4 regions of the Azospira sp. I09 genome follow, and region 1 is predicted to be linked to each of the others. Evidence: riboswitches for the same ligand, from Rfam matches in the RefSeq annotation. Region 1 holds a riboswitch; each other region holds the start of a gene.

Region 1 (2,190 bases):
CCACGGAGATGGCCAGGGAGAGGGCGCTGATGGCGAGGAAGAAGAGGGCCGGGGCCGCCACCCGCAGATAGAGCAGGGGCGATACCCGGGCGCCGCCGATGGTCACGGCCGCCAGCAGGGCGGCCACGCCGAGCCCGGCGGCCGGGGTGGCGGCGGCGACGAAGGCGGCCGTCACCCCGCCCAGGGCGAAGAGGCCCTTGGCCTGGGGCGCCACGCCGCGCCAGCGGTTGGCGTAGGCCGACTGCTCGATCAGCACGCCGGCCCTTCCTGGTCCTTGTCTTCGCACCGGGCTGCCGCTTCACCGCGTCGTTGTTCCCGGCGCAGCTTTTCCCGGGTGCGGGCGCAGCCCAGGTAATAGCCGATGAAGCCGGCGCCGAGGGCCGCCTGCAGGGCGAAGAGAAGGGAGGCGATCTCGCCGCTGGCCGGCTCCAGCAGGGGCTGGAACCAGGGCTGGTAGTCCGGGGCGATGCGGGTGATGAGGGCCTGGGCCTCGCCGTCGGCGCCGCCGAAGATTTCCGCCGGCTGGCCGTCCGGCCCCAGGGGCCGTTCCACCAGCCACAGGGGCAGGGCCGCCAGCAGCACCACGGCGATGAGCAGCAGCAGGTTCTGGTGGCGCTTCATGCCCGCACCTCCGGCGCCGGGGCCACGCCCAGGTCCTGCAGTTCCTGCGGGTTGAAGCGGGCCAGGGCGTTGCAGATGACCACGGTGAGCAGGCCCTCGCTGATGGCCAGGGGAATCTGGGTGAGGGCGAAGATGCCGGCGAACTTGAGGAAGGAGGCGCCAAAGCCGCCCACCGGATCGGGGAAGGCCCAGGCCAGTTGCACCGAGGTGGTGACGTAGGTGAGCAGGTCCGCCAGGCTGGCGGCGAGGAACACGCTCACCGCCAGGGATGCCTTGAGGCGGCGGGCCAGGGCGAAGATGCCGTAGGCGGCGAAGGGTCCCACCACGGCCATGGAGAAGATGTTTGCGCCCAGGGTGGTGAGGCCGCCGTGGGCCAGCAGCAGGGCCTGGAACAGCAGCACCACGGCGCCGATGGGGGCCATGGCGGCAGGACCGAAGAGCACGGCGCCCAGGCCGGTGCCGGTGGGGTGGGAACAGCTGCCGGTGACCGAGGGCAGCTTCAGGGCCGAGAGGACGAAGGTGAAGGCGGCGGCCACTCCCAGCAGCATGCGCTGCTCGGGATTTTCGCGGATGCGGCGGTTCACGGAACGGATGCCCCAGGCGACGAAGGGGGCGGCGGCGACGCTCCAGCCCACGGCGTGTTCGATGGGCAGGAAGCCTTCCATGATGTGCATGAGTCTCTCCCTCGGCGAGCATGACGGTGGCGCACCAGGCGGGGGAGTTGTGGCAGGTCGGATAAAGGGCCGCGGCGGATGGAACAGCGAGGAGGCGGCAAATCACCAGAACCGTTCCCGTCACCCCGGGGAATGGTGCAACTTGTGATGTCAGGCCGGTCTTCTGGCTTGCCTTCATCCTTCCCTGCCGGCCTTCCCGTGATGAACCACAGTGGCGTGAGGCAGCGTCGTCTGGCTTACAGCAGCGGGGGCTGCGCCGGACTGTCCTGGGTGGTCCCTGGAGTCACCGGCTTCCCGTTTCACCGTCCCCGCAGAGCGCGAGGCACGGCACCTGAATCGGGGCGGATGATAGCCCACTCCCCCCGGGCTGGGCAATCCGCCGCGCCAGGCGCGGCGTTTGGCGAATCGGTCGGGGCGGGTTAGACTGGCCCCGCTTCGGTTCCCCCCTCCAGGGGATGAAAAGGGAATCCGGTGCGAGACAGGGCGGCGACGCCCCGACTCCAGTCCGGAACTGCCCCCGCAACTGTAGGCGGCGAGCGTTGCGCTCCACTCTTTGCCACTGGCGATACTGCCGGGAAGGCTGGCGCAACGTGACGACCCGCAAGTCAGGAGACCTGCCGCGGCATTACTTCATATCAATCCTAGTTGGGGCGGGGTGTCCCCTGAGGAAGGTAAATGCGCGCATTCCCTGACTGTCATCGTTGTCCGCTCTCGGCTGCCTGCCGCTCCGAGCCGCTTTGCCGCGGCCCGGGGTGTTCGCCCTTCTCCGATGCTCCCGCTCCGCTTCATCCAAGGAGTTGCGCATGCGCATGGAAGCAATGGAAATCGGCGCCGTCGTGGGGACGGCCGCCCAGCCCGTAGAAGCCAATCCCGCCCCCACTTCGTCCACTTCGCC
Region 2 (2,190 bases), 1.2 Mb from region 1:
TGCCCGGGCGAGGATTTGGCATCGAAATAGGGACTGGCCGGATCGAACTGGGTGGCATCGGCGTAGGCGGCGGACGCCACCTGACCCAGGCCGGCGATGCCCGGCACGGCACAGCCGGAATGGTAGAAGAGCACGCCGTCGCCCAGCTTCATGGCATCGCGCATGAAATTGCGGGCCTGGTAGTTGCGCACGCCGAACCAGGGCACCCGGCCGAGACGGGCCAGGTCGTCGATGGACACTTCGTCCGGCTCGGATTTCATCAGCCAGTAAGCCATGGGCGAACAGGGGAAAAGAGGGGCCACAAAAGGAAACAGCGCGGTGGATTGCTCGCACCGCGCTGCTGTATTAGGCCCCCGCCTGTGCCGTTAGGCCGGCATCCTGAACCTGAGTTCAGAGTGGTCGCTTGCCGTCCGCATCAGGTGCACCCGACGAAGGGCGCTCACAACAGCGGATGAGTGGTTCGCGGCCGATGCCAATTAGCATTGGTTCAAGGAATATATGGCCTTGACGAACACCGCAGGGGACAATCGGCGGAAACTTTTTCTGGTGCGGCCAAGAAGGCTTCAGAACAAGGGTTCCTGGCCTTGGAGGGCCGCGTCCAACTGTGTTTCCATGGCTCCGATTCTACGCTGAAAGTCAGAGCCGTCAACGGGGGTTTCAGGATTTTCTGCGGGGCTCTCCGCCTTCCCGGCGGAAAGCAGTTCGTGGGCGATATTCAGGGCCGCCATGACCGCCACGCGCTCGGCGGCAGCAGTCTTACTCTTGGCTGCGATGTCCTGCATCTTGCGGTCCACATAGGCGACGGCAGCCAGCAGCGCTTCCTGTTCGCCGGGCGGACAGGCCACCCGGTATTCGCGGCCGAGGATGGCCACGTCGATGAAATTGCCGCTCATGCCTTGCCCTCCTCCGGCAACTGCTCGGCCAGCGCCTCGAGGCGGACACGGGCCGCCTCCATGCGCTCGACCAGACGCAGGCGCTCGTCTTCCGCGCTGGCCAGTCGGGCGCGCAGTTCCTGGTTCTCGGCCCGCAGGCTGTGGCAGAGGTTGACCACCTGCGCCACCTTGCCCTCGAGGGCATCCAATTGCTTAGTCATAGGCGCGAACTATAGAGGCCAAAAACACGCAAGGTCAAGGACTAAGACCATATTTTGAATGTGTTTTATGCCGAAGCGCCCAGGCGCCGGCCTCGCCATACAGGCAGGTATGGAGTACCATCCGCCCCCGTTGTTCCACCAGGGACAACGCTCCGCGTCAGGTGCCGCGGGAGGAGTCCTCCTCCGCGGTTAAACGGGAAACAGGTGCGCGCCGCCAGCAGCGGCGCAATGCCTGTGCTGCCCCCGCAACGGTAAGGAAGTGCGGGTCCATCACGATGCCACTGGGTCACCCCCGGGAAGGCGATGGATCAAGACTTCCGAGCCCGGATACCGGCCTGAACGGAATACCGAGTGAGCCGGATCGGCCCGACCACCATCAGCTCACTTCCTTCGCCACCTTCCGGCATTGCGGGGACGCTCGCCGGATACGAGGAGTCTCACCTCATGAAACCATGCATTTCCCTTTCTGCAGCCTCCCTCGGCCTGCTGTTCACCGCCCACACCCACGCCCAAAGCACGGAACTGGAAACCATTAAGGTAACAGCAACCCGCGTTGCTTATGCTGAGGCAGACGCCGCCTACGCTGCCGAAATACACACCCGGCCGATGATTGACCGCTCCGGGGCCCAAACCCTTTTCGACTACCTAGCCCAGCATAGCTCGGTAAATGTTGCCCCCAGCTTTGGCAACCGTTTTACCCCCATGCTCGACATGCGCGGCTACGGCAGCGAGAACGGCTACCAGAATATTGCCGTCAGCCTCGACGGACAGCGCCTGAACAATATCGACATGGTGCCCCAACTGCTGGGCGCCATTCCCTTATCCGCCATCGACCGTATTGAAATCACCAAAGGGAGCGGTTCCGTTCTCAACGGGGATGGCGCCATGGCAGGTACGATCCAGATTCATACCCGCCCCTATTCAGGTATCTCTATCGGCGCCTATACCGGTACCGACGGCGCGCTAGGGCTGAACACTGCTGCTGGCACGCAAGGCGAGAACTACAGCATTTCCGCCAGCGCCGACCACAGCAAGCATGGCGGATATAGTCAGGCGGATATCAGCGGCCATAAGGATTCCTCCGAAATGCGCAATGA
Region 3 (2,190 bases), on a different replicon from region 1:
TACGTTTGCCAGAACTTCGGAAACACGGGTTTCCTGACGGGTGGCAGTGACAACAACTGGATCAAGTGCCTGCTGAGCGTAAAGATCACCAACAAACAATAGCGGCAGCAACGCTGCCAGAGGCTTTAGGCGGGTATGCATTGTTTTCCCCTCTCCGACAGGCGTCCCCGCATGCCGGCGTATATGAATAAACAGTGCGAGGGGAAATAACAGGCCACAACAACAGCCGGTGCCACCTCCCCGTAGCACTTTCGCTTGTTGTCGCAGGCCGGTCTCCGGGCTCGCAAGTCTTGACGCGCCGCCTTCCCAGGATGAACCCAGTGGCATTGTGGCGCGCCCGCACTCGCTTACCGTTGCGGGGGCAGCAGCGGGTTAGTCTCGCAAGGAGACGCACCGCTTTCCCGTTTAACCGCGACCAACGAACGTTGGCCGCAGCACCTGAAACGGATCAATTATACATTATTACAGCCTGCCGCCGCCAACTCCCACTGCTCCTGTTAATGAGCGAAGGAGTACGTGGTCATGCTTGGAGTCACTTAAAGCCAAAGTTCACAACATACTATATGTAGTGCCAATCTAATTTTTGTTGACTAGATATAGTAGATACCCCTTGACAGAGCATTCCCCAAAAACTAGACTTTCAAGCATCGAAGGTTCCCCTACGAGGGATTAAAAAGGGAACCCGGTGCCCGGCCGATGGCTGGAAACCCGGGACTGCCCCCGCAACTGTAATCGGCGAGCGCTTCGCCAAACGATGCCACTGGGTTTTCCGGGAAGGCTGGAGAAGCGCGATGACCCGAGAGTCAGGAGACCTGCCCCGATATGTCTTTTTTTCAATTGGGGCGGGGTGTCCCTGACGTGAGGTTGAACATGCGTGTTCCGCAAACTGTCGCTGCTGTCTTGGCTCTAGGGCCAGGGTATGCCATCCCCGCTCGTCACAGCGGAGATGGCAGTTGGCAAGCGAAACCCCCCTTCCTGTAGCAGACGACGTTTCCCAACTCTCCGGCCTGTTCAGGCTCGTTGACGTTGTTTTTCCTGGCCAGGCGAACCACCACGGTACGCTTTTTGGCGGGGCTGCGCTGGCCATGATGGACAAGTTTGCCTTTGTCATGGCCAGCCGCTTTCTCCGACGAACAGTGGTGACGGCGGCACTCTCAGAAACAGATTTTCGCGCACCTGTGCCCGTCGGGCACTTGGCCGAGGTTGACGGAAAAATCGTTAAAGCCGGACGCCGGTCTGTGGAGATCGAGGCCGAACTGGTGGCCGAAGACATGCTGACGGGGAAACGCACCTCCTGCCTATCCGGTCGTTTCGTGATGGTCGGGCAGGAAGGCGATGCGGTTGCCGAGCCGGTGCGGCTACTTCAGTCCGATGATGATCCTCGTGTTGTTCGCGTCGTCGAAATCGTGTTTCCAGGACAAACCGATCATCGCGGCATTCTGCACGGCGGTTTCGCGTTGGACTGGCTGGGCAAGGCCGCACTTGTGGCCGCTAGCCGCCGGGCACGGCAGTCCGTCGTGATGGCGTCGAGCAAGACGCTCGATTTTGTGGCGCCAGCGCGCGTCGGGGACATCGTCGAAACCACGGCCCGCGTCACGGCGATCGGACGGACCTCGCTGACGGTTTCCACCGCCATGACCGCCGAATGCCCGCAGGCCGGTGAGCAGCGCCTATGCACCCGCACCGACTTCGTCTTCGTTGCCGTCGATGACGATGGCCACCCAATTCCCTTACCCCCGGAATCTTCAACCTCTTTCTAGCAATTCCCCTCCTAAGGACGTAACCATGGACCGAGACAAATTCGATTTTTCCATTGCAGCCCTGCAAGTCATTCGCCGCAACGGCGCCGTCGTTCCCTTCGACCCGGAAAAAATTACCGTCGCCCTCACTAAGGCCTTCCTGGCAGTTGAAGGCAGCCAAAGCGCAGTGTCGTCTCGGGTGCGCGAAGTGGTGACCCAACTTACCGATACGGTGCTCCGCTCTCTCACCCGTCGCCTACCCGACGGCGGCTCCGTGCATATCGAGGACATCCAGGATCAGGTCGAACTGGCGCTGATGCGTTCCGGCGAACACGACGTGGCTCGCGCCTATGTGCTTTACCGGGAACGGCGGGCGACCGAGCGGGCAGAGCAGTCCTCACAACTCGCTGAGGCGCACGGAATAACGCTGCACGTCATGATTCATGGCGAA
Region 4 (2,190 bases), 1.0 Mb from region 1:
GTGGAATTCGGTTGGTTTCTTTACCGGACTTCGCTCATCCCAGCGGCGCACGCGCGTACTACTACGACTACGCGTACTACAGCGCCTACTACGCCAATGACGGACGCGCCCGCGCCGGCCCGGGAGGGCAGCGTGTTGCAGCGGTCGAAGTCGGCGAAGTTGTGCATGGGGCTGATAAAGGATTCGCGGTTGAAGGCGGAAAAAAATCTGCCGGTAAAAAATTTTTTTGCCACTGCTCCGGCAAAAACGATCCGACGATTATGCAGAAATTCCGGTGGGGCATGCAACAGGAAATTCACAGTTTCTGTGGATAAGTCTGTGGGCCGTTCCGGGACAGTCGGCGAAAAGCCACAGTATTACTGGGGATTAAACACTCTGCCCGTTTTCTGGGCAAAATGCTCCCGGCTGTGGAAAAGACCCTGTCGCCAAATACACTATATGTAGTTGTCTATTACTCTCGTACTACTACCTGTAGTGTCCAACCCCTTGCCCTCCGCTTGAGGGCTGGGGTAAAGTCTCCTCCGCGACGGTTCCCCGATTTTGGGACAAATGGGAATCCGGTGCGGCGATCAAGGAAGTCGGGATCAGACGGATTCCCCGCGAATCCGCAGCGAACTTTCCGCCCATGCCGGAGCTGCCCCCGCAACTGTAAACGGCGAGTTCGATGTCCACGCGTGCCACTGGGAGGCAGTTCCACCGGGAAGGCGGGCATCGGGCCAGGACCCGTGAGCCAGGAAACCTGCCGTCGCCAATTTTTCAGTCTGACCAGGGGCGGGGTGCCCCCCGGTGGATCGGGATTGTCCGCTGTCGGCCGCCATGGGCGTCCCCGCCGGCGCCTCGGCAATCCCGCCGCCCTGGGCCCCCGTTCCGTTGATAACGGGAGTTCCACGATGCAAACCGGCCTCTTCGCCACCCACCAAGCGTCATCCCACCTGCCCTCCGACAATCTGGACGACAGTCTGCCCAACGCCGCCGATCTGGCCGGCCGGGCCCAGTCCTTCGAGGTCATCCGCCGCAACGGTTCGGTGGTGCCCTTCAATGCGGAGAAAATCTCCGTCGCCATGAACAAGGCCTTCCTGGCCGTGCACGGCAGCCAGGGCGCCGCTTCGGCCCGCCTGCGGGATCTGGTCTCCCGCCTCACCGCCATCGTGGTCCAGGCCCTCACCCGGCGCCTGCCCGGCGGCGGCACGGTGCATATCGAAGACATCCAGGACCAGGTGGAGCTGGCCCTGATGCGCTCCGGCGAGCACGACGTGGCCCGGGCCTACGTGCTGTACCGGGAAAAGCGGGCCGCCGAACGGGCCGCCCAGGCGGCGGCCGCCCCCGCTGCCGCAGGCCCCCTGCTGCACGTGGTGGACGGCGACCGCCGCTTCCCCCTGGACCGGGCCGCCCTGCTGCAGCAATGCCGGGAAGCCTGCCAGGGCCTGGCCGATGTGGCTGCCGAAACGGTGCTGGAGCAGGCCCTGCACAACCTCTACGACGGCGTGCCCCTGGCCGCCGTGCGCCAGTCCCTGGTGCTGGCCGCCCGCACCCTGATCGAGCGGGAACCGGGCTACAGCAAGGTGGCCGCCCGCCTGCTGCTGAGCAGCGTGCGCGTCGAAGTGCTGGGCGAGGAAGCCAGCCAGGAGGCCATGGCCGCCCGCTACGCCGAAGCCTTCCCCGGCCTCATCCGCACCGGCGTGGACGCCGAGCTGCTGGATGCCCGCCTCAAGGACTATGACCTGGAACGCCTGGCCGCCGCCCTCAAGGCCGAGCGGGACCTGCAGTTCGACTACCTGGGCCTGCAGACCCTCTACGACCGCTACTTCCTGCACGTGGACGAGCGCCGCATCGAGCTGCCCCAGACCTTCTTCATGCGCGTGGCCATGGGCCTGGCCCTCAACGAGATCGACCGGGAAGCCCGGGCCATCGAGTTCTACAACCTGCTCTCCTCCTTCGACTTCATGAGCAGCACGCCGACCCTGTTCAACAGCGGCACCCGGCATTCCCAGCTCTCCTCCTGCTACCTCACCACCGTCTCCGACGACCTGGAAGGCATTTACCAGTCCATCAAGGAAAACGCCCTGCTGCAGAAGTACGCCGGCGGCCTGGGCAACGACTGGACCCCGGTGCGCTCCCTGGGGGCCCGCATCAAGGGCACCAACGGCAAGAGCCAGGGCGTCATCCCCTTCCTCAAGGTGGTGAATGACA

The links. Region 1 has a riboswitch for cobalamin ahead of AZSP09_RS01975 (energy-coupling factor ABC transporter permease). Riboswitches for the same ligand answer to the same signal wherever they lie in the genome.
Region 2: it holds a riboswitch for cobalamin, as region 1 does, so the genes downstream of both, AZSP09_RS13750 (TonB-dependent receptor) here and AZSP09_RS01975 (energy-coupling factor ABC transporter permease) in region 1, are expected to answer to the same signal.
Region 3: it holds a riboswitch for cobalamin, as region 1 does, so the genes downstream of both, AZSP09_RS17910 (acyl-CoA thioesterase) here and AZSP09_RS01975 (energy-coupling factor ABC transporter permease) in region 1, are expected to answer to the same signal.
Region 4: it holds a riboswitch for cobalamin, as region 1 does, so the genes downstream of both, AZSP09_RS06665 (ribonucleoside-diphosphate reductase subunit alpha) here and AZSP09_RS01975 (energy-coupling factor ABC transporter permease) in region 1, are expected to answer to the same signal.

The regions. Positions count from the first base shown of each region.
Region 1 covers NZ_AP021844.1:420,074-422,263, forward strand. The annotation lists gene cbiQ (cobalt ECF transporter T component CbiQ) at 1-256, opposite strand, end outside; gene AZSP09_RS01970 (energy-coupling factor ABC transporter substrate-binding protein) at 250-621, opposite strand; gene AZSP09_RS01975 (energy-coupling factor ABC transporter permease) at 618-1,295, opposite strand; cobalamin riboswitch at 1,432-1,645, opposite strand; cobalamin riboswitch at 1,715-1,931, shown strand; gene AZSP09_RS20205 (acyl-CoA thioesterase) at 2,099-2,190, shown strand, end outside.
Region 2 covers NZ_AP021844.1:2,941,445-2,943,634, reverse strand. The annotation lists gene AZSP09_RS13770 (EVE domain-containing protein) at 1-260, opposite strand, end outside; RNA gene ssrS (6S RNA) at 347-526, opposite strand; gene AZSP09_RS13760 (cell division protein ZapA) at 564-893, opposite strand; gene AZSP09_RS13755 (hypothetical protein) at 890-1,093, opposite strand; cobalamin riboswitch at 1,236-1,446, shown strand; gene AZSP09_RS13750 (TonB-dependent receptor) at 1,445-2,190, shown strand, end outside.
Region 3 covers NZ_AP021845.1:51,989-54,178, forward strand. The annotation lists gene AZSP09_RS17905 (TonB-dependent receptor domain-containing protein) at 1-141, opposite strand, end outside; cobalamin riboswitch at 250-457, opposite strand; cobalamin riboswitch at 634-834, shown strand; gene AZSP09_RS17910 (acyl-CoA thioesterase) at 954-1,760, shown strand; gene AZSP09_RS17915 (ribonucleoside-diphosphate reductase subunit alpha) at 1,786-2,190, shown strand, end outside.
Region 4 covers NZ_AP021844.1:1,431,846-1,434,035, forward strand. The annotation lists gene AZSP09_RS06660 (hypothetical protein) at 1-314, shown strand, start outside; cobalamin riboswitch at 511-761, shown strand; gene AZSP09_RS06665 (ribonucleoside-diphosphate reductase subunit alpha) at 891-2,190, shown strand, end outside.